DNA from 3 places in the Cobetia sp. AM6 genome. Region 3 is predicted to be linked to each of the others. Evidence: predicted binding sites of a transcription regulator. Region 3 holds the regulator's gene; each other region holds the start of a gene.

Evidence for each region. The regulator PhoB, encoded in region 3, activates phosphate uptake and scavenging genes when phosphate is short. The targets are predictions, from matches to a motif close to TGTCATANNNNTGTCANA.
Region 1: a site for PhoB is predicted at 3,443-3,460, ahead of phnD (phosphate/phosphite/phosphonate ABC transporter substrate-binding protein). Genes of this name have one in related genera too.
Region 2: a site for PhoB is predicted at 4,153-4,170, ahead of CLAM6_RS02055 (CYTH domain-containing protein). Genes of this name have one in related genera too.

The regions. Positions count from the first base shown of each region.
Region 1 covers NZ_AP021868.1:1,735,660-1,746,065, forward strand. The annotation lists gene CLAM6_RS07400 (FAD-dependent oxidoreductase) at 1-141, opposite strand, end outside; gene folD (bifunctional methylenetetrahydrofolate dehydrogenase/methenyltetrahydrofolate cyclohydrolase FolD) at 180-1,127, opposite strand; gene purU (formyltetrahydrofolate deformylase) at 1,223-2,101, opposite strand; gene CLAM6_RS07415 (hypothetical protein) at 2,554-2,931, shown strand; gene phnD (phosphate/phosphite/phosphonate ABC transporter substrate-binding protein) at 3,573-4,520, shown strand; gene phnD (phosphate/phosphite/phosphonate ABC transporter substrate-binding protein) at 4,819-5,766, shown strand; gene phnC (phosphonate ABC transporter ATP-binding protein) at 5,789-6,625, shown strand; gene phnE (phosphonate ABC transporter, permease protein PhnE) at 6,622-7,443, shown strand; gene phnE (phosphonate ABC transporter, permease protein PhnE) at 7,449-8,264, shown strand; gene CLAM6_RS07445 (LysR family transcriptional regulator) at 8,458-9,348, opposite strand; gene CLAM6_RS07450 (putative quinol monooxygenase) at 9,471-9,761, shown strand; gene CLAM6_RS07455 (glycine betaine ABC transporter substrate-binding protein) at 9,848-10,406, shown strand, end outside.
Region 2 covers NZ_AP021868.1:441,218-451,623, forward strand. The annotation lists gene CLAM6_RS02040 (PHP domain-containing protein) at 1-932, shown strand, start outside; gene CLAM6_RS02045 (L-threonylcarbamoyladenylate synthase) at 998-1,621, shown strand; gene CLAM6_RS02050 (ion transporter) at 1,749-2,786, opposite strand; gene CLAM6_RS02055 (CYTH domain-containing protein) at 2,936-3,946, opposite strand; gene CLAM6_RS02060 (TIGR00153 family protein) at 4,422-5,102, shown strand; gene CLAM6_RS02065 (inorganic phosphate transporter) at 5,143-6,426, shown strand; gene argA (amino-acid N-acetyltransferase) at 6,609-7,919, shown strand; gene CLAM6_RS02075 (sensor histidine kinase) at 9,009-10,406, shown strand, end outside.
Region 3 covers NZ_AP021868.1:4,154,477-4,164,882, forward strand. The annotation lists gene CLAM6_RS17390 (hypothetical protein) at 1-215, opposite strand, end outside; gene CLAM6_RS17395 (HU family DNA-binding protein) at 389-664, opposite strand; gene CLAM6_RS17400 (NAD(P)/FAD-dependent oxidoreductase) at 915-2,114, opposite strand; gene CLAM6_RS17405 (chorismate--pyruvate lyase family protein) at 2,454-3,011, shown strand; gene ubiA (4-hydroxybenzoate octaprenyltransferase) at 3,079-3,969, shown strand; gene phoB (phosphate regulon transcriptional regulator PhoB) at 4,193-4,882, shown strand; gene phoR (phosphate regulon sensor histidine kinase PhoR) at 4,890-6,212, shown strand; gene cysZ (sulfate transporter CysZ) at 6,399-7,127, opposite strand; gene phoU (phosphate signaling complex protein PhoU) at 7,324-8,049, opposite strand; gene pstB (phosphate ABC transporter ATP-binding protein PstB) at 8,269-9,114, opposite strand; gene pstA (phosphate ABC transporter permease PstA) at 9,111-10,406, opposite strand, start outside.

The DNA of each region.
Region 1 (10,406 bases), 1.8 Mb from region 3:
ATAGTAGGCGGTGGCCAGGCCGTGCCCGCCGCCGCCGATGATGACCACGTCGTAGCGGGACTTCAGCTCCGTGGGCGGGGGGAGGTCGACTTCGGCCGGATACTCGGAGGACAGGCCGTACTTGAGCAGGGAAAAGGGCATCGGTGACTCCCGGTACGCGCAAACGTACCTCTAGTGGTTCAGGCCGACTGGCGACGCGCGGCAGTCAGGGTGTTGGCGAGCAGGCAGGCGATGGTCATCGGGCCGACGCCCCCCGGGACAGGCGTGATGGCGCCGGCGATCTCGCTGACCGCAGCGAAGTCCACGTCTCCGACCAGGCGGGTGCGCGCCTTGCCGGTGGGGCTTTGCTCGGCGGACTGCGCGATGCGATTGATGCCCACATCGATGACCACGGCGCCGGGCTTGATCCAGTCGGCGTTGATCATGTTCGGGCGCCCGACCGCGGCGACCACGATATCGGCCTGGCGGCAGAGTTCGGCGGGGTTCTGGCTGCGCGAGTGCAGTTGGGTGACGCTGCAGTTGGCGGCCAGCAGCAGACTGGCCATCGGCTTGCCGACGATGTTGGAGCGGCCGATGATCACCGCGTGCAGCCCGGAAAGGTCTCCGCCACGCTCGGCAAAGGTGTCACGCAACAGGCGCATGCAGCCGGTGGGCGTGCAGGGCGCCAGGGCATCGGCGCCCTGCACCAGCGCCCCGACGTTCATGCGATGGAAGCCGTCGACGTCCTTGGCGGGATCGATGGCCTCCAGCACCGCGTCTTCCTGGATATGCGCCGGCAGCGGCAGCTGGACGAGGATGCCATGCACCTCGGGGTCTGCATTGAGTCTGGCGACCAGCGCCAGCAACTCGGCTTCGCGGGTCTCGCTGGGCAGCACGTGCTCGAAGGACTGCATGCCACACTCGACGGTGCGCTTGAGCTTGTTGCGCACATACACCTGACTTGCCGGGTCTTCGCCGACCAGCACGACGGCAAGCCCCGGTATCACGCCCTGTTGCGCGAGGCTTGCGACCTTTGCCGTGACTTCCTTGAGCAGTCGCGCCGAGGCGGCCTTGCCATCGATCACGGCGGCGGTGGGCTGTGCGAGTGTCTCGTCCGCGCTCGCGGTGGGTGTCGCTTGGGTATTCATGACTGCGCTTCCTCCCTTGGGTGACGGCCGATGATTCACGCGTGGTCTGTCTTGAAGGTTTGTGTGACGCCTTGCTTGAAGACTTGTTTGAAGTCTTACTTGAAAATCACGGTTCGATCATTGGCGAGGAAGACGCGGTGTTCGATGTGATAGCGCACGGCATTGGTCAGTGCCTGGGTCTCGGTATTGCGACCCGCTGCGACCAGATCTTCCGGGGCGAAGTTGTGTTCGACCCGCTGTACGGCCTGATCGATGATCGGCCCTTCGTCGAGATCCGCGGTGACGTAGTGAGCGGTGGCTCCGATCAGCTTGACCCCGCGGGCGTGGGCCTGGTGATAGGGCTTGGCGCCCTTGAAGCCCGGCAGGAAGGAGTGGTGGATGTTGATGGCGCGCCCGGCCAGCTTCTGGCACAGCTCATCGGAGAGAATCTGCATGTAGCGCGCCAGCACCACCAGCTGAGTGCCGGTCTCGTCGACGATGTCCATCAGGGCCGCTTCCTGGCGCGCCTTGGTGTCCTTGGTGATCGGCAGGTAGACGAAGCGGATGCCTTCGCGCTCGACCATCGGGCGCAGGTCCAGGTGATTGGAGACCACCGCGGTGATCCGCATGTCCAGCTCACCCTTGCGGTAGTGATAGAGCAGGTCGTCCAGGCAGTGGTCGAACTTGGAGACCATGATCAGCACCGGCATCTTGTCCTGGCCACCGTGGATCTGCCATTGCATCTCGAAGGGAGCCGCCACGTCCTCGAAGGCCTGACGCATCTGGGCGATATCGCCTTCGACGCCTTCATTGAAGCGGAAGCGGGCGCGGAAGAAGAACTGCCCCTTGTCCTCATCATCGTATTGCGCCAGCTCACTGATGTAGCACTCATGGGTGGTCAGGAAGGTGGTGATGGCCGCCACGATGCCGGACGTCGCCGGGCAGCTGATGGTGAGAATGAAGTGATCGTCTGAGGTGCAGGTCGCGTGAGGCATTCTGGGCTCCGATGTCGGCAGAGAGGCATTGTTGTTGTGATGTGAAGAATTTCATTCACTGACGTGGCTGTGGCTCGGTTATTTCCTGTCAGTGACTTAATTTTCTTCTCAAGTAAATAACAATGTTTTTCTGGCGCTGGGTCAAGCCTGATCGACGCGCCGGCCGGCGTTAGCGCCCATGAAATTAAGACAATCATTCACTGATGAATTTTTCCGCTTTGGGAGAGTGCGGCGCAGGGCAAGGCCATGCGGCGGACGAGGGTGGGACAGGTGTCAGATGAGACACGCTCGTCTCGGGATGGCTACAACTTTTGGATAAGGTGAAAGAAATCGTCATGTCAGGGATCGACAATTGCGAGCTTGAATATCAACACGTTAGTGTCTGCTCATGACAAACCTCGAGGGACGCCCTCCAGGACCCGGTATTCATGCAAGATGACGAGGTAGACACGATGCGCAAGTTGACGATCGCAGCACTGATGGTGGCCAGCATGGCCGGTTCCTCCGTGGCACTGGCCGGCAATCCGACGCTTGAGGCTCACAAGGACAGCGCCAAGACTCAGTACTCCCAGTCCAAGAACAGCGCCAAGTCCCAGTACAGTCAGTCCAAGAACAGCGCCAAGTCCCAGTACAGCGAGTCAAAGAACAGCGCCAAGTCTGCCGCCCAGTCTCACAGGGCCACGGCAAGCAGCAAGGCATCGGCCAAGACATCACACGCCAGCCAGGCGGCCAAGTCAGCCAAGTCCAGTGCCAGCAACAAGGCGAGCGATACCCAGTCTCGTTACCAGAAGAAGAACTACGCCGACGTGCTCAAGAACGAGCGCCACTGAGGTATGACATCGCTGCCTGATGGCGGCTGAGTGCCCCGGATGATGAAAGCCCCCCGCAGCCTTTGGTTACCGGGGGCTTTTGCGTTTCGGCCACTTTTGTTCAGATCCTGTCTCCAGCCGCTGTGGCCAAGCCCTTTGCGTAAGGCCCTCGTCTCCAAGCCCTTTGCTTCAAACCCTTTGCATCAAGCCCTTGGGTCCAAGCTCTCGGGGCCAGCGCCTTGGCTTCTTGCTCACGACGACAGGCCGTAGAGAGCGAGTGGATCTCAGCGTTCTCGATAGCGCGACCTTCACGCCGTGCTGGGTGCCTGTCAGGCAAGACGGCTTCATCGCGTGGCGAAGTGATCAGCTCGCCATCTTCAAATGAACGTCAATCAGCGGGGGAGAAGGCCACGATAGCGGGGCATCATGGGGCCTGGCAGCCTCGGCGCGAGCCGTTATCGGAAAATACATATGGAGATTCATATTTTCAGATAACCATGAAAGTCGCCTTGTCATGCTCGCTCCAGGGCGCTGTCTTCGGACTGTCATGCGAGCGCATCACGTTCGCAATGCAAGCGTCATCCAATCTTCATACGAAGCGCCTACTTTACATCCGCAGCTGGATCTCGGTTCGAACGAAAAAAACTCAAGGGGCAGGGAATATGAAGACGCTTGGCTTGGTGGTAGGCGCGATGATGCTGGTTCCTTCGATGGCACAGGCGGCGTTCAGTCTGGATAGCCGTTACGACGATGCCGATGGGGATCTGGTGGCGGATATTCCTACGGATGCCTCACAGCTCAAGGACCCGAGCACGCTGGTATTTGCCTATACGCCGGTGGAAGACCCGGCGGTCTATGCCGATGCCTGGTCTGACTTCCTGGATTACCTGGCCGAGAAGACCGGCAAGAAGGTGCAGTTCTTCCCGGTGCAGTCCAACGCTGCCCAGATCGAAGCCATGCGTGCGGGTCGTCTGCATATTGCCGGCTTCAATACCGGTTCCAACCCGCTGGCCGTGGCCTGTGCCGGCTATCGCCCGTTCACCATGATGGCGGCGGCGGATGGCAGCTACGGCTACGAGATGGAAATCATCACCTACCCGGGGTCCGGCATCGACAAGGTCGAGGACATCAAGGGCAAGGAAATGGCCTTCACCTCCGAGACCTCCAACTCCGGCTTCAAGGCACCGTCTGCCATCCTCAAGGCCGATTACGACATGGTCGCCGGTACCGATTTCACGCCGGTGTTCTCCGGCAAGCATGACAATTCCATCCTCGGCGTCGCCAACCACGATTACGTCGCTGCTGCCGTCGCCAATTCGGTGATGGGGCGCATGGAAGATCGCGGCGTGATCGAGGCGGACCAGATCAAGACGCTCTATACCTCGCAGACCTTCCCGACCACCAGCTACGGCGTCGCCTACAACCTGACGCCGGAGCTGCAGGCCAGGATCAAGGACGCCTTCATGAGCTTCCCCTGGGAAGGCTCCTCACTGGCAGCGGAGTTCTCCGAGTCCGGTGAAGCGAAATTCGTGCCGATCTCCTTCCAGAAGGAGTGGGAAGTCATCCGCAAGATCGATGACGCCAACAACGTTCAATACAACTGCCGCTGAACCCCGCAAGAGGGATCAGGCAGTGACATGACGGGCGTAACGCGACCTCCCGAATTGATGCCATATGTGGCTGGCCGGGAGGTCGTGAAGGGTCTAGATCGTGAAGGGCCCAGGTCGTGAAGGGTCTAGGTCGTGAAGGGCCAAGGTCGTGAAGGGCTAGGACCCTGAACGCCAGTGCCGCCAGTCTGTAATATTGGCTTATATGTATCAGTGAATATTGTCGGGTGGCGTCGCCAGCTGATGATATCTGTCCCTCGCGCGAGGCGGGGGCAGATCAAAGAACACACGGGAGAAGGGAATGAAGCGTCTTGGATGGTGGCTGGGGTCATTGCTGTTGGTGCCGACGCTGGCGCAAGCGCAGTTCAGTCTGGGCGAACGCTACAGCGATGCCGATGGCGACATGGTGGCGGATATCCCCACGGACCCCGCCGAACTGAAGGACCCCGCCACCCTGGTATTTGCCTACACCCCAGTGGAAGACCCGGCAGTCTACGCCGATGCCTGGTCTGATTTTCTGGAGTATCTGGCCGAGAAGACCGGCAAGAAGGTGCAATTCTTCCCGGTGCAGTCCAACGCCGCCCAGATCGAGGCCATGCGTGCCGGCCGTCTGCAGATTGCCGGCTTCAATACCGGTTCCACCCCGCTGGCGGTGGCCTGTGCCGGTTTTCGCCCCTTCACCATGATGGCCGCGGACGATGGCTCCTTCGGTTACGAGATGGAAATCATCACCTATCCGGGCTCCGGGATCGACAAGGTCGAGGACATCAAGGGCCGCGAGATGGCCTTCACCTCCGAGACTTCTAATTCCGGCTACAAGGCACCGTCGGCGATTCTGAAATCCGACTACGGCATGACCGCCGGGACCGACTTCACCCCCGTGTTTTCCGGCAAGCATGACAACTCGGTACTCGGTGTGGCGAACAAGGATTACCCGGCCGCCGCGATCGCCAACAAGGTCGCCCGTCGCATGGAGCAGCGCGGTGTGATCAAGCCCGAGCAGCTCAAGACGCTGTATACCTCCCAGACCTTCCCGACCACCAGCTACGGCATGGCGCACAACCTGACGCCGGAGCTGCAGGAGAAGATCAAGGACGCCTTCAGAACCTTCCCGTGGGAAGGCTCGTCACTGGCAGAAGAATTCACGCCGGTGGGGGAAACCCGGTTCATCCCGATTTCCTTCAAGAAGGAGTGGGAAGTCATCCGCAAGATCGACGCGGCGAACAACGTTCAATACCACTGCCGTTGATCGGCAGGGGCGGGAGTCAAACGTGCTGAAACTAGAGAAAGTCACCAAGACCTACAAGACAGGCGATCTGGCGCTCAATGCCGTCAGTCTTGAGGTACCGGCAGGGCAGGTGGTCGGGTTGATCGGCCCGTCAGGGGCGGGCAAGTCGACCTTGATCCGCTGCATCAACCGGCTGGTCGAGCCGACCTCTGGCGAGATCAGTCTGGCCGGCGAGTCCCTGACGGGCCTCAAGGGGAGCGATCTGCGCCGCGTCCGTCGGCGTATCGGGATGATCTTCCAGGAATATGCGCTGGTCGAGCGTCTGACGGTGATGGAAAACGTGCTGTCAGGCCGACTGGGCTATGTCTCGTACTGGCGCTCGCTGTTGCGTCGTTATCCGGCGGCAGACGTGCAGCAGGCGTTTGCATTGCTGGAGCGGGTGGGGCTTGCGGGGCGTCACGACAAGCGCGCCGATGAGCTGTCGGGCGGGCAGCGTCAGCGAGTCGGCATCGCGCGGGCACTGGAGCAGAATCCGGAGCTGTTGCTGGTCGATGAGCCGACCGCCTCACTGGACCCCAAGACCTCGCGCCAGATCATGCGTCTGATCCAGGGCATGTGCCGCGAGCGTGGCCTGCCGGCGATCATCAACATCCACGATGTGATGCTGGCCCGCAACTTCACGGACCGCCTGATCGGGCTGCGTGCCGGGGAAGTGGTCTTCGATGGACCGCCGGACGCACTGACCGACGAGGTGTTGACCACCATCTATGGTGCCGAGGACTGGACGCAGCTCAATCCGGAAGAGGGCGCCGAGGAGGCGGCAGATGAACCGGCGGTGCGCCCGCAGGCACCGCGCGAGCAGATGGTGGCGGCGACATGACAACGCCAGCTTCCTCTTCCTCCACCATGCCGACCCGCTGGCAGCGTCCGCCGGTGATGTTCAAGCGTCGCTGGCATGCCTGGCTGTTCATGCTGTGTGCCATCGCCTATCTGGTGGTGGCAACCTCGACCATCGAGGTCGACTGGGCACGGGTCCAGGAAGGCATGATCCGCGGCTGGCGCTTCCTGCAGGGCTTCCTGGTCCCGGATTTCACGTCGCGCTGGCGTGATATCCAGCAAGGGCTGATCGAGAGCCTGACCATGACCTGGACCTCGACGCTGGCGGGCATTCTGATCTCGATCCCCATCGGGATCGGCGCAGCACGCAATCTGGCCCCGGCGCCGATCTATTTCCTGTGCCGCTCCATCATCACGCTGTCGCGCTCCTTCCAGGAAATCATCATCGCCATCCTGCTGGTGGCCATGTTCGGCTTCGGACCCTTCGCGGGCTTTCTGACGCTGACGTTCGCCAGCATCGGCTTCGTCGCCAAGCTGCTGGCCGAGGAGATCGAAGCCTGTGAGGCCGTCCAGATCGAGGCGATACGTGCCACCGGTGCCGGATGGTGGCAGGTGGTCAACTATGCCGTGCAGCCTCAGGTCATGCCGCGCCTGATCGGCTTGTCGCTCTACCGTCTCGACATCAATTTCCGTGAGTCCTCGGTGATCGGCATCGTCGGTGCGGGCGGGATCGGCGCGACACTCAATACGGCGATCGATCGTTACGAATACGATTCCGCCGGCGCCATCCTGATCATGATCATCGCCATCGTGCTGGTGGTGGAATATTCCTCTTCCTATATCCGTCGGTGGGTGCAATGACAGTCATGACAGACAGTTCCTCGTCTTACGCCCCTGTCTGGCAGCGTTCTTCGTCGCGTCAGCGCCTGGTGAAGTGGGTTGGCCTGTTCTGGCTGGTGGCGTTCAGCGTCTACTGCTGGCAGGTGATGAATGAAGACACCATCTGGGCCTTCGTGGAGGATGCGCCTGCCCAGGCGGCCGATATCGGCGGGCGCATGTTCCCGCCTGAGTGGAGCTACCTGGGGCGCCTGTGGCAGCCGCTGTGGGACACCCTCAACATGGCGACGCTGGGTACCGTGCTCGGCGTGATCATGGCCGTGCCGGTCGCCTTCCTCGCCGCCAGCAACACCACGCCGAGCGTGCGCTTCATCCGTCCGCTGGCGCTTTTGATCATCGTGGCCTCGCGTTCGATCAACTCGCTGATCTGGGCGCTGCTGCTGGTCGCCATCATCGGCCCGGGGCTGCTGGCGGGGGTGATCGCCATCGGTCTGCGCTCCATCGGCTTCGTCGCCAAGCTGCTCTACGAAGCCATCGAGGAGATCGATGAGCGTCAGGTCGATGCCGTGCGTGCCACCGGTGCCTCGGGGCTGCAGGTGATGAACTACGCCGTGGTGCCGCAGATTCTGCCGGCCTTCTGGGGCATCAGCGTGTTCCGCTGGGACATCAATATCCGCGAGTCGACGATTCTGGGACTGGTCGGGGCCGGTGGACTGGGGCTCAATCTGCAGTCCTCGCTCAACGTGCTGGCGTGGAACCAGGTCAGCATGATCTTCGTGGTGATCCTGTTTACCGTGATCGCCTCCGAGTGGGTCTCGGCCAGGGTGCGCCAGGCCGTGTTGTAACCAGGCCCATCCCCGGATCCAGGTCCAGATCCAGATCCAGACCTTGAGGCATGTCCGCAACACGCGCAAAGCAAGACGCCAACACCTCTGTCGCGCGCAATGCGCACAGAGGTGTTGGCGTTCTGGTTGCGGCAAATGTCTTGCCAGATCGACAGACGACGGGCCGGCAAATGACGAGGCGGCTGTGTCCTGATCAGGCCGATTCGCTGAAGGTCTCGACCAGGTGCTGGGCAAACGCCTGCACGCGACGCGGCTGGGCGCGCGCCGGCGGAAACAGCAGCTGCAGCGGCGAGGGCGGCGCGGCATGTTCCGGCAGCAGCTCGATCAGGCGACCCGCACGCAGATCCTCCTTCACGTCGACTTCCGATTTCAGGGCGATGCCCAACCCTTCCAGGCACCACTGACGCACCAGTTCGCCGTCATTGGCGATCCGGTTGCCACTGACGGTGACGATCTGCGGCACCTTGTGACTGCCGAAGCGCCATTCGTTGTCGAGGCTCTTGCCGAAGCGCATCACCAGGCAGTTGTGGTGCTTGAGGTCCACCGGCGTCAGCGGCGCAGGATGCTGCGCCAGATAGGCGGGGGAGGCGCATATCAGGCGGCGTTTCTGGCCCAGATGCCGCACGCGCAGCGTGCTGTCCATGATGGTGCCGAAGCGCAGGGCAAGATCGATCCCCTGGCCGACGATATCCACGTAGCTGTCCGACAGCAGCAGTTCTATCTCGATGGTGGGGTGCAGATGCTGGAATTCGGTGATGGCGCGTGACAGGGCGTTGCGGCCCAGGTCGCTCGGCGCACTGACGCGAATGCGGCCGGTGAGGGTCTGGGCGCCCAGGCGGATACGGGTCTCCAGTTCCGACACGCTGTCGAGCAGGCCGCGGGCTTCCTCCATCAGTGTCCGGCCTTCTTCGGTCAGGCTGATGGCGCGCGTGGTGCGGTTGAGCAGCACCACCCCGTAATGGGCTTCCAGCGCGGCGAGGCGCTCGGACACGGTGGTAGGCGACAGCCCCGTCTCGCGTCCTGCGGCGGTCAGACTGCCTTTCTCGATGATGGTCAGGAACAGGGCGATATTATCCAGCAGCATTGTACGGTTTTTCCGAATTATCTTTGCGTAAGTTGGATGTTTATACGGATGAGGCTTGTGGCTAGGATGACCACATCGCTTGCGCAACTCAAGCTTCCCGATCACGCCACGGAGTGTCTTTCATGACCCAGCTGACCATCATCGCCAATATCCATGCCAAGCCGGACCAGGTCGAGCAGGTCAAGACAGCGCTTCTGGCACTGGTGCCGATCACCCGTGCCGAGGAAGGCTGCCTTGGCTATACCCTGCACCAGAACAACGATAACCCGGCGCACTTCACCTTTCATGAGAATTGGGCCTCGCGGGAACTCTGGCAGCAGCACATGCAGGCCCCGCACCTGGAAGAGTATGTGGCAGCGACCGAAGGCGCGGTCAGCGAATTCACCCTGCATGAAATGACCGCCTTCGACTGAGGGCGGGCCTGGGCCCTGGCTTACCACCGCGGCCATGCAGGCCTGCTCGCTTTCTTTCTCCTTCAAACAACCCACTCGAGGCAGTCATGACAGACCCCATCCGTATCGGCCATATCGCGTTGTCCTTCCATGAGGCCAGTGCTCGGGAAGTGGCGCGTGTTCTGGAGAGCCACGGTCATGAGGTGACCTTCGCCTCTGCTCCCCACGAAGAGGCCTTCGCGATGCTGGGGCGAGGGGAGGTCGACATTCTGGCCTCCGCCTGGTTGCCGTCGAGTCATGAGACCTACCTGGCCCCCATGCTGGAGGACGTCGACAAGCTCGCCGTCATCTATGAGCCGTATTGCATCTGGGGAGTGCCGGATTACGTGCCACAAAGCGCGGTGGCAAGCGTCACGGACCTGCTGCGGGAACCGGCGCTCAGCAAGATGGAGCTGATCATCCAGGGCATCAATCCGGGGGCCGGCATCAGTCGCTTCTCGGTCGAGATGATCAAGCAATATGGTCTGGACGCCGCCGGGTATGTCTTCCGCACCGGCAGCGAAGCGGACTGTTTCGGTCGTTACGAAGCGGCGGTGGCGCAGGGGCGTTGGGTCGTGGTGCCGCTGTGGCATCCGCAGTTCCTGCATCACCGCTACCGGATTCGCG
Region 2 (10,406 bases), 520 kb from region 3:
AGCCGATCGAGTTTCGCCCGCTGCCGGAGCGCTTCGATTCCGATATCGAGGTGCCGGACATCGACCTGCACATGCATTCCACCGCCTCCGACGGCGGCATGGCACCGACAGAGCTGGTGGCGCTGGCCGCGCGGCGCGGTCTGTCACGCATGTCACTGACCGATCACGACAGCATGGAAGGCATCTTCGAGGCCCAGCAGGCCGCCCGCGCCGAGGGAATCTCGTTGCTGCCCGGCTGTGAGCTGTCGGTCCGCTGGCGCAACCAGACCATCCACATCGTGGCGTTGATGCCCGAGGGCGCCGGCGATGCGCTGAGTGCCGGTCTCAAGCAGCAGCACGAGGCGCGTGAACGCCGCAGCCACGAGATCGCCGCGCGCATGGAAAAGCTCGGGCTCGAGAATGCCTTCGAGCGCGCCCGGGAACAGGCCACGCTGAGTGGCTCAGGCGACCGCCCGCTGTCACGCCCGGATTTCGCCCGCGCGCTGGTCGAGGCCGGGATTGCACGCAACCTGCAGGACGCCTTCAAGCGGCATCTGGGCGCGGGCCAGAAAGGCGACGTCAAGGCGCACTGGCCGGAGATGGAAGAGGCGGTGGGCTGGGTGCGTGCCGATGGCGGCATCGCCGTGATGGCGCACCCGATGCGCTACAAGCTGACGCGCACCAAGCGTGGCGAGCTGCTGCGTGACTTCATTGCCGCCGGCGGTGAAGGCGCGGAACTGGTCAGCGGCTTCCAGAATATCGATCGCGCGCGTGACCTGGCGCGTCAGCTCGATGAGCTGGGCCTCTACGCCTCCGTCGGCAGTGACTTCCACTTCCCCGGCGGCCCGCTGGCGCCCGGCAGCATGAGTCCGCCGCCCCGCACCAAGGTGCCGCCCGTGTGGTGTCACCCGCGCATCGCGCCCTTTTTTGCGGCCGACGCTGCCTCCATGTGATATCAAGAGATCACCGTGACGCCAGTCCGCCTGCCGGGCTGGTGCCCAGACGCAAGGAGCACCGCATGGGACAGTTCTTCCAGATTCATCCCGAAAATCCCCAGAAACGCCTCATCGATCAGGCCGTCACCATCATCCAGCAGGGTGGCGTGATCGCCTATCCGACCGACTCCGGCTACGCGCTTGGTTGTCATCTGGGCGAGAAGAAGGCCATCGAGCGCATCAAGCGCCTGCGTCAGCTGGACGACAAGCACAACTTTACCCTGGTGTGTTCTGACCTCTCGGAAATCGGCACCTACGCCAAGGTCGACAACGCCATCTTCCGCCTGCTCAAGAGTCACACGCCGGGCGCCTACACCTTCATCCTGCAGGCGACTTCCGAGGTGCCGCGCCTGCTGCTGCACCCCAAGCGTCGCTCCATCGGCGTGCGCGTACCGGACCACGCCATCACCCACGCCCTGCTGGAAACCCATCGCGAACCGCTGATGAGCGTGACGCTGATTCCGCCGGGTGAGGAGCTGCCGATGACGGACGCCGAAGAGATTCGCGAACGCTTCGGACACGCGCTGGATCTGGTCATCGACGGCGGCGCCTGCAGCTTCGAGACCACCAGTGTGGTGGACCTGCGCGAGCTGCCGCCGGTGATCGTGCGCGAAGGGCGCGGCGATATCTCGAGCTTCGTCGAGTGATCGCGACAGCGTAGCGCTTCACGGCGCTGACATCGCCTTGCCATACGAAGACGCCCCCGGACCTTGAGGTCGCGGGGGCGTTGTCATTTCCGAGGAGTTGTCGTGTGCTGAGTGATTCTCGGCTTCGTCAACTGCGGTCGCGGTCAGGGGAGTCGTCGCCTGGGGAGGCGGTCTCATCCCCCGATGGCGTCTCTGCATCAGCTTCAGATTCGGACTCCGGCTCTGTCTCAGGCTCCGGTTCCGGCTCGCGCGGGTCGCGGGTGTCCTCGTCCAGCCAGGTGCCGCAGAACTTGCAGTACTTGGCGTTGCGATCATGGCCTTCACGACCACAGCCCGGGCAGGCTTCGTCGCTGGTCTGCTGCATGCGCAGGCCGTTGAGGACCTCGGCCGAGAACACCCCGGTGGGCACGGCGAGAATCGAGTAGCCGAGAATCATCATCAGCGCCGAGATGAACTGCCCCAGCGGCGTGATGGGCGCGATGTCGCCATAACCCACCGTCGTCAGCGTCACCACGCCCCAGTAGAGCGCCTTGGGGATGGAGGTGAAGCCGGCCTCGGGCGGCTCGATCAGATAGATCAGAGCGCCGAACACCGTGACGATGCTGAGCACGGTGATGAAGAACAGCAGGATCTTGCGCCGGCTGCGCGTCATGGCCTCGACCAGCATGCGGCCCTCGCCGACGAAGGCCATCAGGCGCAACACGCGGAACAGACGCAGCACGCGCAGTACGCGCACCACCAGCAGGGCCTGGGCGCCCGGTATCAGAAGCGACAGCCAGGTCGGCGCGATCGACAGCAGGTCGAGCACGCCGTAGAAGCCCTTGGCCCAGGTGCCGGGATGCTTCAGGCAGTAGAGGCGGACGGCATATTCCAGCGTGAAGATGATCGTGAAGCCCCACTCCATGATGCGGAACAGCTCGCCGTATTGCGCATTGAGCGAGGGCACGCTGTCGAGCATCACCACGGCGACACTGGCGAAGATCATCAGGATCAGGCCGATATCGAAGGCCTTGGCCGCCTTGGTATCGGATTCGAAGATCCAGTGGAACAGCCGCGCGCGCAGGCGGCCCGTCGCGGGCTCGTAGTCACTGGGGTGCGAGGATGTCGCTGGGGGGCTTTGCGGCGTGCTGCCATATTCATTGGCAGGGCCCTGGCGTTCAGGCATGCAGGCTTCCTTGACGGGCGTGACGACGCCGGATGAATGTCAGGGCGTATCGGGGATGTCTCAGTATGACCTTCAGTGACTGCCCGGCCGTTGTCCATCAGCCAGTGGTCTAGCGCCTGGTGGTTGGGCAGTCAGTGTCGTTTTGAGGTTCAGCCGCGCAGCGTCGCGAGCAGTGACAGGCTGTGCTGGCCGAAGTCGCGAGTCGCCCAGTCCTGTGAGGCGTCGCCGTCGCTGCTTTCCAGCGCCTCGACCAGCGCCACCGCGTGGATATGGCCGGGATGCTGGCTGGCGGCCAGCCGTGATGCAAGGGCCGACAGGGCGGCCAGCGCATGCGCGTGCCACTTGAGGTCGTCTTTCGCCTGACGGTCGGCGTGGGCATCGAGCGCATCGATGGCGGCGGACAGCAGCGCGCCGGGGTCAGCGGTATCCAGCGTCTTCTCATGCCATTCGTCATCCCGCAGCGCCGCACCGCGCTTGGCCTTGCTGGCATCTGCCGGGCGCAATGCCAGGCGGCTGGCCAGTGAATCCGCCAGCTGCCAGAGCACGCCTTCTCTCACCTCGGGGGCGAGTTCTTCGCCGCCGGTCAGCTCGAGCTCGATCTCCTGGATGGCCACTTCGCGACCACTGGCCTTCACCGCGCCCAGGTCCAGCGCCATCTCGACGCCGACGGTGACCTGCTCGTCGCTCACATTCTCGTCGCTGCGTGTCGCCTTGACGTCGATCTGCCAGGCATGACGCTCGAAATCGGTGCTGAAGCTGGGCGCGAGTGCACTCAGCAGCTGCTCGCGGGCGCCGTCTTCCAGCGCCTGCAAGGGCGGCAGGTCACGCAGGCCGTCGAGGTCGAGGCCGGTCTGGCCCTCGGGCAGCTCCCACTCCCATTCGCCGCGTGAATGCAGTCCGCCATGGCTCTCGCCGCTGGTCTTGAGCGTCTGGCGCAGGGCGCCCGTGCTGTCGGCATCCTCACCGCTCTGGCGCAGACGCAGCGCCATGCGCGCGCGCTCCAGCGCATGCTCGGGGGTGTCGAAGTAGGTGTTGGCCAGCCAGAGCCGCCTGGGGGCGACCGTTGCCAGTTCTGCAATGCTCGCCAGTGTCTCCAGAATGGCATCGCGATCAATGACGGGTTGAGACAGTGCCAGTTTGAGTTCGATTTCCTGCGCCATGATGGGCACTCCCTGTACAGATGAAAGAAGACAGATACTGACGGTTGAGGATGACAGCGGCGCCAGGACCGCAGAGCCTCCGGCAAGCGTGGTGCATGGTGGTGAAGGCTCGTGTGTCTCATGCTCGCGCCTGGCCCGCGGCAAGGCAAGCTCGGGGAGGGCGGAAGGGCATGCGGGATATCGGCCTGTCGGCAGAATCACACTTATATGACAGCATGATGACATTGAAGTGACAGCAATTGCCTGTCGTCACGTCCTTGGTTATATTACGAACAGTGGATAAAGCCAGCGACCACGGGTCCTGCCGCTACATGACAATCTCTCTTCTGGAATCCTTCGTGTTCCCCCGAACTGCCGCTGTTGTTGCGTAAATGACAACAGCAAGGCGGTATCATGACGTTACGATGAAAGTTATGTGATCGTCACAAAGGCTTTGCTACACTCCGCGCGTCAATCCTTAACGCCGACGGCCACTATGGTAACGACCAACCCTTTCTCTTCGATGTTCGGGCGCTCGCCTTTCAAGGCGCTGCACACCCACATCATCAAGACCGACGAGTGCGCCCAGCACTTGCTGACCTTCTTCGACGCCTGCGAGCAGGGTGATTGGGAGCAGGCAGCCAGCATTCGCAAGACCATCAGCGGGCTGGAGCGTGAAGCGGACGAGTTGAAGACGCAGCTGCGTCTCAACCTGCCCAACTCGCTGTTCCTGCCGGTCTCGCGCTCCGACCTTCTCGAGCTGATCCATGTCCAGGATTCCATCGCGAATGTCACCAAGGACATCGCCGGGATCATGCTGGGTCGTCATATGCAGATACCCACCGCACTGGTGCCCGCCATGCGTGAGTATCTCAAGACTGCGGTCGAATCGGTCTGCCAGGCGCGTCGTGCGTTGGGTGAACTGGAAGACCTCGTCGAGTCCGGTTTCGGGCGCAACATGAGCGAGCTGGTCGACAAGCTGATCAACGAGCTGCATGAGCTCGAGAAGCAGTCCGACGAACAGCAGATCGCCATCCGCCAGACCCTGTTCTCGCTGGAAGCCAGTCTCCCGCCCGTCGATGTGATCTTCCTCTACAAGATCATCGATTGGGTCGGCGATGTGGCTGACCAAGCGGAAAAGGTCGGTACCCGACTGCAGATCCTGATGGCGCGCTGAGCGCCATCAGGACGTCCTGCCATCTGTCCAAGAGTCTTCTATGTCCATCATTGCTCAATACGGCGATGTGCTCGTCATTCTTGCCTGTCTGTTCGGTTTCTTCATGGCATGGGGTGTGGGTGCGAATGACGTCGCCAATGCCATGGGAACCTCGGTAGGTTCCAAGGCGATCACCATCAAGCAGGCGATCATCATCGCCGTGATCTTCGAATTCCTCGGTGCCTGGCTTGCCGGTGGTGAGGTGACTGACACCATCCGCAAGGGCATCATCGACCCGTCACTGCTGATCGAGAATCCACAGTTCCTGGTCTACGGCATGCTGGCCTCGCTGCTGGCCGCCGGTATCTGGCTGCTGATCGCTTCCATGAAGGGCTGGCCGGTCTCGACCACCCACTCCATCGTCGGCGCCATCGTCGGCTTCTCCGCTGCGGGTCTGGGTGTGGATGCCGTCGAATGGACCAAGGTCGGTCAGATCGCGGCCTCCTGGCTGGTCTCGCCGTTGCTGGCGGGCTCCATCGCCTTCGTGCTGTTCAAGTCCGTGCAGACGCTGATCTTCGACAACGAAGACCCGTTCGCGGCCGCCAAGCGCTACGTGCCGATGTACATGTTCCTGGTCGGCTTCATCATCTCGATGGTGACCATGGTCAAGGGTCTCAAGCATGTCGGCCTGCACCTGAGCTTCGAATCCAGCCTGCTGCTGGCCGTCGTCATCGGCGCCATCGTGATGGGTATCGGCGTGCTGATGGAGCGCAAGGTCGCGCGTTCACGCCTCAAGGAGAAGAATCGCGCCACCGGTGACGACTTCGACTTCAGCGGCGTCGAGAAGGTATTCGGCCTGCTGATGATGTTCACCGCCTGTGCGATGGCCTTCGCCCACGGCTCCAACGACGTGGCCAATGCGGTCGGTCCGCTGGCGGCCATCATCAGCGTCGTCGACTCTGCCGGTCAGATCGGCGCCAAGGCGAGCATGCCGTGGTGGGTCCTCGTGCTGGGTGGCGGCGGTATCGTCGTCGGCCTGGTCACCTATGGTCGTCGCGTCATTGCCACTGTCGGCACCGGCATTACCGAGCTGACGCCGTCACGCGGCTTCGCGGCCACGCTGGCCGCCGCCTCGACCGTCGTGCTGGCCTCCGGCACCGGCCTGCCGATCTCCACCACCCACACCCTCGTCGGTGCGGTGCTGGGGGTGGGCCTGGCACGCGGCATGGCAGCGCTCAACCTGCGTGTCATCGGCACCATCGTGATGTCCTGGCTGATCACTCTGCCGGCCGGCGCGATCCTGTCGATCCTGTTCTTCTTCATGTTCAAGGGCATGTTCGGCTAAGCCGACGCATGATCCAGAGCTGAATTGGTAAAACAAGAAAGGCGACCTTCGGGTCGCCTTTCTCGTGTCTGACACATGGATGTCAGGGGGCACCGCTCGCCGTGCAGGCTGCGGCGCTGATATGATGATTCATGGGCATGCCTGACATGCCATTTTCCCTCTCTCCTGCCCGGAGCTGGCTCTTGAACACGCGTTTCCCCTTCGCGGACTGGTTTCGCAACTCCTCTCCCTATATCAATGCCCATCGCGGCCGCACCTTCGTCATTCTGATCGAGGGCGATGCCCTGTCCTCGTCACGACGAACGCAGTTGATACAGGATCTGGCGTTGCTGCATACCCTCGGCGTGAAGCTTGTGGTGGTGTTCGGGGTGCGCCCGCAGGTGGCCGAGGCGTTGCAGGCTGCCGGTATCGAGGCGGACCGCCATCAGGGCCGTTGGGTGGTGACGCGCGAGATTCTCGGCCATCTGGAGCAGCAGGTCGCCACGCTGCGTCTGCGCCTTGAGGCGAGTCTATCCCAGGGGCTGCCCAATACGCCGCTGCATGGCGTCGAGCTCTCCGCCGTCTCCGGCAATCTGGTGATGGCCAAGCCGCTGGGTGTGCGTCATGGCGTCGACTTTCTGCATGGTGGCGAGGTGCGCCGCGTGCGCAGTGAGGCGATCCAGGGGCTGCTCTCGCAGCAGGCCATCGTCGTGCTGCCGCCGCTGGGCTATTCCAGCACCGGCGAGGTGTTCGATCTGGACGCCGCTGAGGTCGCCGAACATGCCGCCGTGGCGCTGGCCGCTGACAAGCTGATCCTGCTTGGCGAAGGGGAGGGCCTGTTCGGCGAAGACGGCGAGCTGCTGCGTCAGCTCAATCCGGAGGAAGCCGCGCTGATGGCGCCGCCCCGCGATGACGACAGTGAGCTGTCGCGCCACCTGGCCGCTGCCTGTGGCGCCGCACGGCGCGGCGTCGGGCGCACTCACCTGTTGAGCTGGCGCGACCGTGACGCCCTGCTGGGCGAGCTGTTCACCCGTGACGGCATCGGCACCATGATCACGCGTCAGGGCTATGAGCAGCTGCGCAAGGCGCGCCTCGAGGATGTCGGTGGCCTGCTGGCGCTGCTGGGGCCGCTGGAGCAGCGTGGCATCCTGGTGGCCCGCTCGCGGGAGCGTCTCGAACACGAGATCGACGACTATGTGGTGCTGGAGCGCGATGGCATGGTCATCGGGTGTGCGGCACTGCACCTCAGCCGTGACGCCGCCATGGGCGAGCTGGCCTGCGTGGCCGTGCATGATGACTATCGCCGCGGACAGCGCGGCGAGCAGCTGCTGGCCGAGATCGAGCTGCGCGCGCGTCGCGCCGGCGTCGAGCGTCTGTATGCGCTGACGACCCATACCGTCCACTGGTTCATCGAGCACGGTTTCGTGTCGGCCGGCCTGCAAGACCTGCCGCCCATGCGTCGCGAGGCCTACAACTCGGCGCGTAACTCCAAGGTATTGCTCAAGTCGCTCTAGTCACACCTCACTTGCCTGCCAGTGTGAATCGCCCGGAGAACACCCGCTGATGACCCCCTCGATGAGGGCTGATCAGTGGGTGTTCTTGCATAGGTGTCGCAGTTTTCCCTCACCCCTTGCGGGATTGTCTTGCAAAGGAGACGTTTCAAGACGTTGATTCAGAAGGGAAAAATAGCATGACCCGTATATGTGTTGGCAAATCGCGACGAATCGGCCAGTAAAACACGACTCTGTGTGCCGCCCTGGGCAACATTGGCATGCCTGTCGCCGTGATCGTCATTTCAAGTCATTGTTTTGTAATGTGTTTTCGCGTTTATGGCACGCCTTTGGCAATAGGTACCGTGAGCAAGAGATATGAGGCGCATCACCGGCCCCTTTCTCTGGCCTTCCAGCGATGACGGTACTCACTACCCTGTGCGCTCCGTGATCGCTGACAGGCCAAGCGTCTGCTCCACGCGATGTGTGACTTCAGGTTGCGATGAGACAGGTACGGCCCCTGGTGGGCATGGACAGTATCTTGAGGGCAAGGACGCCCGGGCAAGGATGCCCGAAACCGATGCGGTAGCCGGAGAGATTGGCTGCCGTCATCCCCGAATTGACGATCGAGGCGGGCAAGTCGGCAAGCCATCCGACTCGATCATCCACATTGCGATGTGTTGCCCCCTGCTTCACATCCGATAGGGAGCGCGGACGCTGTCCGGCGTGAACGTCAACTGACCTGGAACGACCACCAGGTGACGTTCTTTTCTCCCGGGACTGACAGGCAGACCACCTGTCAGGCCCGCCAATCACGTAGTGCCTCTGGTCTCCAGGTACCAGAGGCACCACGTGATGACTGACCCTTCAGTTCCCTGCGTACTTGGGGCCGGCTATGCCGGCCCTCTTTTTTTGTGCGTCTAGCGCTGAATGGGCAACAATTTCATGCGAAACGTTGCCAATGGGGCGGTTTGTCTCGTGGCGGCGTATTGATTTGAATAAGAGTCGTATTTATTAACGAACTGGCAACCGCGATGGACGCTGGTGAACTCTGGTATTCTAGGAAGACGTGATTCGATGATGACCACCCCTTTCTTGCATAGAGTTCTTTCCATGGCCTCCACAGTGTCACGACGCTGGCGTCCCCGCTCGCTGCCGCAGCTGGTTCTGATGGCATTTCTGGTGGTGATGCTGCCGATTGCCGTGCTCATGTTTCAAGCAGGGCAGGCGCTGTCGGAGTTGTCGGAACTGGCGGATGTCAGTGCCCGCCAGGCTGTCGACCAGACCCGCCGCGCCCGCACGCTGACCAATCTCGCCGTCGAGATGGAGCGTAGCGCCCGCCAGTACGCCGTGCTGGAAAACCCTGATCTGATGAAGATCTACGCCGACAAGGCCAACAGCTTCCGCACCTTGCTGGATGAGCAGGCGCGGCTGTTGGGCGAGGGCGACCCTCGCGTCAGCGAGTTGAAGGCGACGCTGTCACAGCTCGAGCGCATGCCCGAGATGAGCGTCGACCAGGTCAGTCGCCATCTGGAAGACTTCGGGCCCTTCTCGATCCAGGCCAGCGGCCTGCTCAACTCCACGCGTGAACTTGTCGATGCGCGTATCGAAGGCATCCGCGCCCGCGCCTCTCAGGTCAAGAATCAGCTGTGGTGGCAGACCGCCGCGCTGGTCTCCATCAGTCTGCTGTTGATGCTGTTCTTCACCTGGCTGATCATCCGTCCCATCCGGCAGCTGGAGCGCCGCATCAATGGCCTGGGTAGCGGCACCGACAGCGAGCGACCCATCGTCATCAAGGGGCCGGCGGAGCTGGTGCAGCTGGGCGAGCGTCTCAACTGGCTGTCGACGCGTCTGGATGAGCTCGAGGAGCAGAAGCAGCAGTTCCTGCGTCACATGTCGCATGAGCTCAAGACCCCGCTGGCCAGCATCCGTGAAGGCACCGGCCTGCTGATCGACGAGGTCGCCGGGCCGCTGAGTCCGCACCAGACCGAGATTCTTGGTCTGCTGGATGACTCCAGCAAGGAATTGCAGAAGCTGATCGAGCAACTCCTCGACTACAATCTGCTGCAGCACAATCAGGGCCTCGAACAGAGCCGCTTCGATGTGCATGAAGTGTTCAAGGAAGTGCTGGCGAAACATCGCCTGGCACTGGAAAAGAAGGGCATGCGCGTGCATCTTCCGCCTGCCAGCCTCAGTTGGGAGGCGGACAGGCCGCGTACCGGGCGTATTCTCGACAACCTGATCTCCAATGCCATCGCCTATGGCGAAGACAGCGGTGACCTGTGGTTGAGAGCCCGCAAGGAGCGTCGCAAGCTGATCATCGAAGTCGCCAACAGCGGTGAACCCATCGCCGCCCAGGACCGTGACCACCTGTTCAAGCCCTTCTATCAGGGCGCGGTGAAGCGCAAGGGCCCGCTCAAGGGCTCCGGCATCGGTCTCTCGGTCGCCGCTGACAGCGCCCGCGCCCAATTTGGTCAATTGGCGCTGGTGGATGACCCCAAGGCGGATGTC
Region 3 (10,406 bases):
GCGAAGCGCAGCTCAAGCTCGGTATCCACCGGCAGGCCACTGCCCGTGGTGACGCCCGCGTGGGACATGCGGTAGTGACGCGCGATGCTCATGTCTTCGGTCGCGACACCCCAGTCCAGCGGACGCTTTTCCAGCTCGGCACGAAATTCGGGGTCGCGCTTGAAGGCCCGCTTGAGCAGCAGACCCAGCACCCACAGCAATATCTTGAGCTTCATGGTGTCATTCCTTGAATCGCGAAGCGTCGGTCACGCAGGCCATATGAAAATGCCACCGGCCCCGCAGGGCGGAACCGGTGGCATCAGCATGACAGCCGACAGGGCTTTTGATGACGACGTTTGAAAGCCATGGCGACAGCCACCCCGGGTCTGCGCTGAAGCACGAGCCGAGGTTACTTGGTCACTGCATCCTTCAACGACTTGCCGGGTTTGAAGGCAACGGTCTTGCTGGCCGGGATGGTCAGCGGCTTGCCTGTCTGAGGGTTCTTGCCGGTACGCGCCGCACGCTGACGCACGGTGAATGACCCGAAACCGATCAGTGAGACGTCATTGCCTTTGGCCACGGTATGAGTGATCTCGTCGAGAATCACGTTCAGTACCTGACTGGCCTTGTCCTTGGATAGATCCGCACGCTCGGCGATGGCCGCAGCGAGTTCTGGCTTGCGCATGAAAAGCCCTCCTGGTTTGGCATTCTGCACGGGCGGCCAAGCCGCCGTTTCCATTGTTGTTCTTGCACTTGCTAGCGGTGGCGTATGGCGGCGACGCAATCCGCTCCCGGCAAGCTTTGCCGTATCAAACCTGTCGATGGCAGCATTCTGTCAGACGACGCCCGCTGAGCAGCATGTCTGACGGAGCATTCACTATCGTGCCTGACCGCGCTGGCAGCAAGGGATTTACGACCATCGATCATGGCATCGCCTAGCCTAGCAACGGCGGCGCCTGCCGCGCTAGCTCGACTTTCCTGCGAACGGCGGCGCCTGTCAACGCATATCCAATCAAGCGTTCGTTCATATCCAGTGCACGCGCTTCGAGGTCATCGCCTTCACCGTTGATTTCCCAGCGCGCCACGGCCGAACGCGGCGGATAGGCCACCACCGGCAAGGCCGGTGTCTTGACCAGCACCGGCCACGCCTTCCAGTCGAGCACGCTTGGCTCACCACACAGGTTGGCTGCCAGGGTGCGCGCGGCCATCTGCAGCGGCTGGACATACATGGCATTGACGCCCTCGACGCTGGCGCAATCGCCCAGCGCCCAGATATGCGGCTGTGAGGTGGCCAGGTGGCGGTCGACACGGATGCCGTCGCCGCCGGCGCTCAGGCCTGCGGCCTGCGCCAGACGAATGCGCGGCGCCAACCCGGTGGCCAGCAGAACCACGGAGCCCGTCAGGCGACGACCGCTCTGCAGGCGCACCTCGACCGGCGCGGCCTGACGCTCGGCCTCCTCGCCTGAACTTGCGGCGATGGTCTCGACCATCTCGCCCTGGCGGCGCGTCACGCCGAGTCCATCCAGCGCCGCGCCAAGACGCTGCCCCAGTGCTTGCGGCAGCAGTCCATCCAGCGGAGTTTCCTCAGGCGCGACCAGCGTGACGCGGTGGCCGGCCGCCGTCAGATCATTGGCGTATTCACAGCCGACCAGTCCGGCACCGACAATCACCACGTGCCCGTCTTCCCCACGCTCGCGGGCCTTCGCCAGCGTCGCGCAGAAGGCCGCATAGTCGTCGAGGTCATTGATGCTCTGCACGCGTGAGGCCACTTCCGCGGCGACGGGGAAGGGACGACGCGGCGCGGCACCGAGTGCCAGCACCAGCTCGTCATAGGCCAGACACTCCTCGCCCAGCCATAGCTGGCGGGCATCACCGTCGATGGCAGTGACGCGTTGATGGGTACGCAGCTCGGCATTCAGCTCGTCCACCAGCGCCACCGGCGCCTGACGCGACAGGTCGGTGGCCGACATCTTCTTGGCGAAGGCGGTGGACAGCATCGGCTTGGCGTAATCGTGGCCGCTGTCCTGGCTGATGAGGATCAGCCGGCTGTCCTTGTCACGCGCACGCAGCGCGCGCGCCAGACCAATGCCCGCCATGCCGGTACCAATGATGACAAGGGTGCGTGGGTCGCGCATGGCACCATCTCCTGAGATCGATCCGAGGGAAGCGCTGATGAAAGAGCGCCAACAGCGTCCGTCATGAACGCCGATGAATGCGCCCAGCATACCAGCCCGCCAGCAGTGCAGGCATGCCTGAGCGGGAGGCCTTGCCGCCCGGCCATGCTAGACTCGCCATTTCGTCATCCTGACAGGGAATTCACCGTGGTCCGATGCCCAGCAGGCGAGCCTCATCGCGCAGCGCTCACGCCACAGACCTCCACCTGTGAGGCGCCTCATTCGTCAGCCGAGTCCCTGTGCCAGCCTGCGCCTCGCTGGCCTTCGCCCACGCGCGCCGCACCCGCTGCTTCGGCGGCGGTGCGCCGTCATTGGCAGCCGGCTGCCGCGCTGCAGGGTGTCATGCCGGCCGGCTGGTGGGCGTGGCTCTCCTCGACGGACTCGCTGACCCAGCGTCTTGCCAGCGCCATGCAGCAGCAGGATGAACGCGATGGCCAGCCCATCCAGGGCCTGCGCGTGCGCCTGCTGCTGCAGGACACCGGCCCCGCGCGGCTGGATGAGGCGCGCCTGCTGGGCATCGGCCCACGCCGGCATGTCTGGCGACGCGAAGTGGCACTCTGTCATGGCGATACGCCATGGGTGATCGCACGCTCGCTGGCGGCGCTGGACCTGGCCCACGGTCATCGCCTCTCGACGCTGGGCGAGCGCTCGCTGGGCCATTGGCTGTTTCGCCAGCCCGACCTGACCCGCAGCGCCATCGATGTCAGCCGTGCCCCGCTGGTGCTTTCGAGCCCCAGACCGCTGGCCCGCACCACCAGCCTGTGGATGCGCCGCTCGATGTTCTCGCATGGTCGCTTCAAGGTGCTGGTGCAGGAGGGCTTCACGCCGGCCTTCCAGCACGCGCTGCAGCTGGCCTGAGCCTTGCGGCCGACAGGCCTCGTTTCCCTCTCTTCCCTTGCCCACTACCACTCGCCCAGGAGCCCCGATGACCGCGTCATCCACTTCCGCCGCTTCGCGTCCTTCCAGACTGGCCGACTACCTCGCCCTGACACGGCTGGACCGCCCCATCGGCACCTGGCTGCTGATGTGGCCGACCCTGTGGGCACTGTGGCTGGCGGCAGATGGCATTCCCGAGCGCACGACCCTGCTGATCTTCATCGCCGGGGTCTATCTGATGCGCGCCGCCGGCTGCGTGATCAACGACTACGCCGATCGCCATTGGGACAAGCATGTCGAGCGCACGCGAGACCGGCCGCTGACCTCGGGCCGCATCTCGGAGCGCGAGGCGCTGACGCTGTTCGGGGGGCTGGTCGCGGCCGCCTTCGTGCTGGTGTGCTTCACCAACCTGACCACGGTGCTGCTGTCGATCGTCGCCGTGCTGCTGGCGGCCAGCTATCCGTTCATGAAGCGCTTCCATCATCTGCCCCAGGTGGTGCTGGGCGCCGCCTTCGGCTGGGCGATTCCGATGGCCTTCGCCGCGACGCTGGAGGAGGTACCGACCTACGGCTGGTGGCTGTTCGCGGCCAACCTGATGTGGACGGTGGCCTACGACACCGCCTACGCGATGGTCGATCGCAACGACGACCTCAAGGTGGGCATCAAGTCCACCGCCGTGCTGTTCGGGCGTGCCGACAAGCTGATGATCGGCCTGTTGCAGCTGGGCATGCTGGCGGTGTTGATCGGCATCGGCCTGCAGCTGGCGCTGGGCATCTTCTACTGGCTGGGCCTGGCTGCCGCCGCCGTCACCTTCGTCTGGCAGCAACGCCTGATCCGTGAGCGGGAGCGTGCGCCCTGCTTCCAGGCCTTCCTCAACAATCATTGGACGGGTCTGCTGATCTTCGCCGGTATCGCCCTGGCGACCTGGCCGATGAGCTGACTCCTGCATAAACATTAGTATTATTTAATTTAAAGCGACCCCTGCCCTCTATTGCTCCCCAGCCCACGGTTCATGCCTGCCTGCCGCGCCTCCAAGGCGGCTGGCAGGCTTGCGTGCAAGCTGCCATGCTGGCAGTTGTCATCTCGTTGTCATATAAGCGGGTTGTAATCGTCATCGACTTGTCATTCTGGCGCGTGCGCCGACTGCTGCATGGGATCTAGCGATGAGCTCCAAGACCGTACTGATTGTCGACGATGAATCCTCGATTCGCGAGATGATCGCCGTTGCCCTCGAAATGGCGGATTACCGCGTGCTGGAGGCAGACAATGCCCAGGACGCCCACGCCATCGTCGTCGATGAAAAGCCCGATCTGCTGTTGTTGGACTGGATGATGCCGGGCACCAGTGGCCTGGAGCTCGCACGGCGTCTCAAGCGTGACGAGACCACCTCGGAGCTGCCGATCATCCTGTTGACCGCCAAGGGCGAGGAAGACAACAAGATTCAAGGCCTGGAAGCCGGTGCCGACGACTACATCACCAAGCCCTTCTCGCCGCGCGAGCTGGTCGCCCGTCTCAAGGCCGTGCTGCGTCGCACCACTCCCAAGGGGGTCGAGGAGGCGGTGGAAGTCGAAGGCCTGATGCTCGACCCGGCCAGCCACCGCGTCACCGCCCACGGCAACTCGCTGGATGTCGGCCCGACCGAATATCGCCTGCTGCAGTTCTTCATGACGCATCAGGAGCGTGCCTACACGCGCAGCCAGCTGCTCGACCAGGTATGGGGCGGCAACGTCTATGTCGAGGAGCGCACCGTGGACGTGCACATCCGTCGCCTGCGCAAGGCGCTGGGCACAGGCCATCAGCATCTGATCCAGACCGTCCGCGGCACCGGTTACCGCTTCAGCGCTCAGGCCTGAGGGATTCATGCGCTATTGGACCAACGAGCTATGGCGCCTCGGCTACCTTGCCGGTGGCTTCGGCCTGATCGGTGGCCTGCTGGGCCATCTGGGCTGGGGCCTGGCGCTGGGTCTTTCGCTGTATCTGTTCGTCCATCTCAAGCACTTGAAGAGCCTCTACACCTGGCTGATCACCAATCCCCATGAAGAGCCGCCGCCCGGCGATGGCGTCTGGGGAGACCTGCTCGATCGTCTCTACCGCTACCAGAAGGGCCAGCGTCAGGCTCAGGAGCGACTGCGCAGCATCCTCAACCGTATCCAGGAATCCTCCGAGGCCATGCGCGACGGCCTGGTGATGCTGGACAACCACGGTGACATGGAATGGTGGAACAGCGCGGCCGAGCAGCTGGTCGGTCTCAAGGCCAGCCACGACCGCGGTCAGCACATCACCAACTATCTGCGTGACCCCGTCTTCATCGACTACTTCAATCGGCTGGCCTACCGCGAGCCGCTGACGCTCCAGTCGCCGCTGTCTGACAACCTGACGCTGCAGATCTCCATCACCCTGTTCGGTGACAACGAGCGTCTGGTCATGCTGCGTGACGTCACCCGCCTCTATCGTCTTGAAGAGATGCGCCGCGACTTCGTGGCCAATGTCTCCCATGAGCTGCGCACGCCGCTGACGGTGCTGGCCGGCTATCTCGAGACCTACTCCGATTACGCCGATGACCTGCCACCGCGCTGGCAGCGTGGGCTTGGCCAGATGCAGAGCCAGACCGACCGCATGCAGCACCTGGTCGAGGACCTGCTGACCCTGTCACGCCTGGAAACCGACGAGCTGTCCGACAACGGTCGCTGCATCGACATGAGCGCCCTGCTCGGCCATATCCGCGACGACGCCGAAGGCCTGTCCCAGGGGCGCCACACCTTCTCCATCGAGGCCGATGCCAGCGTGTCTCTGCGCGGTGAGGAGCAGGAGCTGCGCAGCGCGATCTCGAATCTGGTATTCAATGCGGTGCGCTACACCCCCGAAGACTGCCATATCACCCTGCGCTGGAAGGCGGATGACCAGGGCCTGCTGGTCGAGGTGGAAGATGACGGGGACGGCATCGACCCGGTCCACCTGCCGCGCCTGACCGAGCGCTTCTACCGCATCGACAAGGGCCGCAGCACCGCCACGGGAGGCACCGGCCTCGGGCTTGCCATCGTCAAGCATGTGCTGATTCGTCATCAGGGCCATCTGGAGATCGACAGCCACCCCGGCGAGGGTGCGCGCTTCCGCTGTCGCTTCCCCGACGAGCGCGCCTGCCAGGCGAGCGCTCCCCAGGCCAGCAGTGCGCTAGCCCAGTGATGGGCTGATTCAGTGATGATCTGACCCGGACGCCAGCCCAACGCAGAACGCCCCGCAGCCACCTCGAAAGGAGGCGACTGCGGGGCGTTTCGTTTGGTCAATCAGACGACGCTGCGGCTATTTCAGCGACGTGCCAACTTAGCGACGAGTCAGTTCAGCGACAAGCCAGCTCTGCGACAGGCTGTCTCAACGACGCGGCGCCGGCAACTGACGGTAGTGGCTCTGCCACATCAGTACCGCCCCGGCGACGGCGCCCGGGATGAACAGCAGATTGGCCAGCGGCACCAGCGTCATGACGAACACCGCGGCGCCGAAGGTCAGTGAGGGCCACCAGCGCGCCTTGAGGCGCTGCTTCATGTCACCGAAGCTGACCTGATGGTTGTCCATCGGGTAGTCGAGGTACTGGATCGACATGCTCCAGGCCGAGAACAGTCCCCACAACAGCGGCGAGAGCAGGTTCAGGCCCGGGATGAAGCCGATGATGAACAGCGCGATCATGCGCGGGATGAAGTAGCCCAGCTTGGCCATTTCACGCCCCAGCGAGTCGACGCCGATCTTCATCAGGCCGCGATCATCATCGATCAGGGTGCCATCCAGACGATGCTCGACCTTCTCGGCCAGAATGCCGTAAAAGGGCGCGGCGATCAGGTTGGTCACCAGGCTGAAGGTGAAGAACACCACCAGCAACAGACTCACCACCAGCACCGGCCAGATCAACCAGCTGAGCCAGTCCAGCCACGCCGGTACCTTGAGCATCCAGTAATCGATCCAGCCACCGAACTGGTTGAACAACACCCACAGCGTGATGCTGTAGAGCACCAGGTTGATCGCCAGCGGTACGAATACGAAGCGGCGCAGCCCGGGGGTATAGACCATGCGGGTCCCGCGGACCAGCGCCGATACGGCATCAATCATGCGACGTCCTCGTCATCTCAAAAGAACCGGCCAGCCAGCGGGCTGACCGGAGCCACACCCTAGCACTCCCGCCTGCGCGGCGCAGCTGTCGGCCGCCTGACACCGCTCGCGCTCCCACGACGCAATCGCCCCGCGGCCTGCCGGTGGGCAGGTGCGGGGCGAAAGAGGCGACACAGGGGCAGGGAAGCGCGTCAGCTCACTTCTTGTCCAGGTCCTGCGGCTTCAGATCATGGGTATCGGTGTGACGCACGTCCACGCCCTTGACCAGGAAGATGACGTACTCGGCCAGGTTGTCGGCGTGGTCACCGATGCGCTCCAGCGCACGCAGAATCCACATCACATTGAGCACCGGCGTGATCTGGCGCGCGTCTTCCATCATGAAGGTCATCAGCGAGCGCATCGCGCTCTGATATTCCAGATCCACCGAGGCGTCTTCACGCAGTACCTTGAGGGCAAGGTCGGTATCGAAGCGCGCGAAGGCCGTCAGGGAGTCACGCACCATGCTGCGCACGTGCTGACTGAGGTGACGCACCTCGACCATGCCGCGCGGGCTCTGGCCATTCTCGACCAGCGAGATGGCATTGCGTGCGATCTTGCTCGATTCATCACCGATACGTTCGAGATCGGAGGTGGCGCGGATGACGGCCAGCACCAGGCGCAGGTCGGAGGCCGCCGGCTGACGGCGGGCCAACACCCGGGTGCACTCGTCATCGATCTTGAGCTGCATGTCGTTGACAGCCTTGTCGTTGTCGCGCACCCGCGTGGCGGTTTCACTGTCGCCTTCCAGCAATGCCGTGACGGCATCCTGCAGCTGCTTCTCTACCAGTCCGCCCATGGCCAGCAGGTGTGTCTTCAGTGCATCCAGCTCGTGATTGAACTGCTCTGAGATATGCTTGCCGTGCGAATCGCTGGTGATATCCATTTCCCTCTCCCGGAAAGTCGCCCACCGAGTCAGGGGGCGTGACATGAATGACGTGACAAGTATGGCCCACTACTGACTGACACAGCGGGCTCCCCCTCAGCATGCCGACACTTGATTGCAGTTATGTTTCACCCATGGCGCAAAGGCGCTATCTGGCCGCCATCGTCAGCAATATCAGGACGAAAGGGCTACCTGGCTGCACGTTCGCGCATGAGCGCGCTAACCGAAACGCCCCGTGATGTAGTCTTCCGTCTGGCGGCGCCGCGGGTTGGTGAACAGCTGATCGGTCGGGGCGAATTCCACCAGGCGGCCCTCATGCAGGAAGGCGGTATCGTCTGACACCCGCGCGGCCTGCTGCATGTTGTGCGTGACGATGATCAGTGTCAGGCGCGAGCGCAGCGAACGGATCAGCTCCTCGATCTTGAGCGTCGAGATGGGGTCCAGCGCCGAGGCCGGTTCATCCAGCAGCAGCACCTCCGGCTCGACCGCCAGCGTCCGCGCGATCACCAGCCGCTGTTGCTGGCCACCCGAGAGCCCCAGCGCGCTGTCGTGCAGGCGGTCCTTCACCTCTTCCCAGAGCGCCGCGGAGCGCAGACAGGATTCGACCTTGTCATCGAGGTGGCGCTTGTCATTCTCGCCGACCAGCCGCAGTCCGAAGGCCACGTTCTCGTAGACCGACATCGGAAAGGGGTTGGGCGTCTGGAAGACCATGCCGATCCGGCGGCGCAGCATCGGCACGTCCACGCCGCGCGCATGAATGTCCTCGCCCTCGAGCAGTACCTTGCCGGAAAGACGTGACTGTTCGTCGAGATCGGTCATGCGATTGAAGGTACGCAACAGACTCGACTTGCCGCAGCCGGAAGGGCCGATGAAGGCCGTCACGCGCTTGCGCGCGATCTGCAGGCTGACGTCCTCCAGGGCGCGGCGCGTCTGGTTCTCCTTGCCGACACGTGCCTGATAATCGAGGCTCAGGTGACGGGTTTCCAGGCAGATGTCCTCAGCCGGCCGCGCAGGCGTCTCCTGAAGAAACAACTGGGGCTTGGGCTGTTCAGAGTCACGCCTCATTCGGTGGCTCCCTTGTAACGTTGTGCCAGCATGTGACGCAGGCGAATGGCACTCAGATTGAGGCATAGAATCACGACCACCAGCACCAGCGCGGTCGCGTAGACCAGCGGCCGACTGCTGAAGGCGTCGCTGCTCTGGAAGGCCAGATCATAGACCTGATGCCCCAGATGCATGAATTTTCGGTCCAGATGCAGCCACGGGAAGCTGTCATCCAGCGGCAGGTCCGGGGCCAGCTTGACCACCCCGACCAGCATCAGCGGCGCGACTTCGCCCGCCGCACGCGCCACGGCCAGAATCAGCCCCGTCATCAGCGCCGGCGAGGCAGCCGGAATCACCACGCGCTTGAGCGTTTCCAGGCGTGTCGCCCCCAGCGCCAGCGCACCTTCGCGCAGACGACGCGGCACGCGCGCCAGCCCCTCTTCCGTGGCGACGATCACCACCGGCAAGGTCAGCAGGGCCAGCGTCAGCGAGGCCCACAGAATGCCGCCGGTCCCGAAGGTCGGCGTCGGCAGCCGCTCGGAATAGAACAGCTCATCGATTCCGGCGCCCAGTCCATAGACGAAGAAACCGAGACCGAACACGCCGTAGACAATGGAGGGCACCCCGGCCAGGTTGCGCAGCGCGATGCGCGTCAGGCGCGTCAGGCGTCCCTGATGGGCCACCTCGTGCAGATAGAGCGCCGCCATCACGCCGAAGGGCATCACCATGATCGACATCAGTACCACCATCAGCACGGTGCCGAAGATGGCGGGCCAGACGCCACCGAAGCCCTCGGTGGGCGCGCCAGCCACGAAGTCACGGAAACGCTTGAACGTCATCATCAGCCGGCCGCTGAAGCCCATCGCATTGGGCCGCCAGGCATTGCGGATATCATCGAGCGCGATGCGGCCTTCGTAGCCGCCATTGCCGCCCAGCAGCAACTGACCGCCCGCCAGCGCATCCCGCAGGGCACTCAGCTGACCTTCACGCTCGATGAAGGCGCTGCGCACCTCTTCCAACTCCTCCTGCATCTGCTGCTCGAGCTCAGCGTCCTCTTGAGTCCGCGCCGGGTCACCGTCAGCAGTGGCGCTGCGCCGGGATTCGAGCGACTGCTGCAGCGCCTGATAGCGACTGCTCAAGGCTTCACTGTCCAGGCGCAGTGCCTGCAACTGGCGGCGCTCGCTCTCGATCATCTTCAGGCGGGCAAACAGCGGCTCGGCGTCCTCGGACAAGGGCCGGACAGGTCCGTCGCCGACATCGGGCGTGTGGTCCATCTCCCCTGTCATCGGGTCACTCAGCGCCCGTGGCATGCC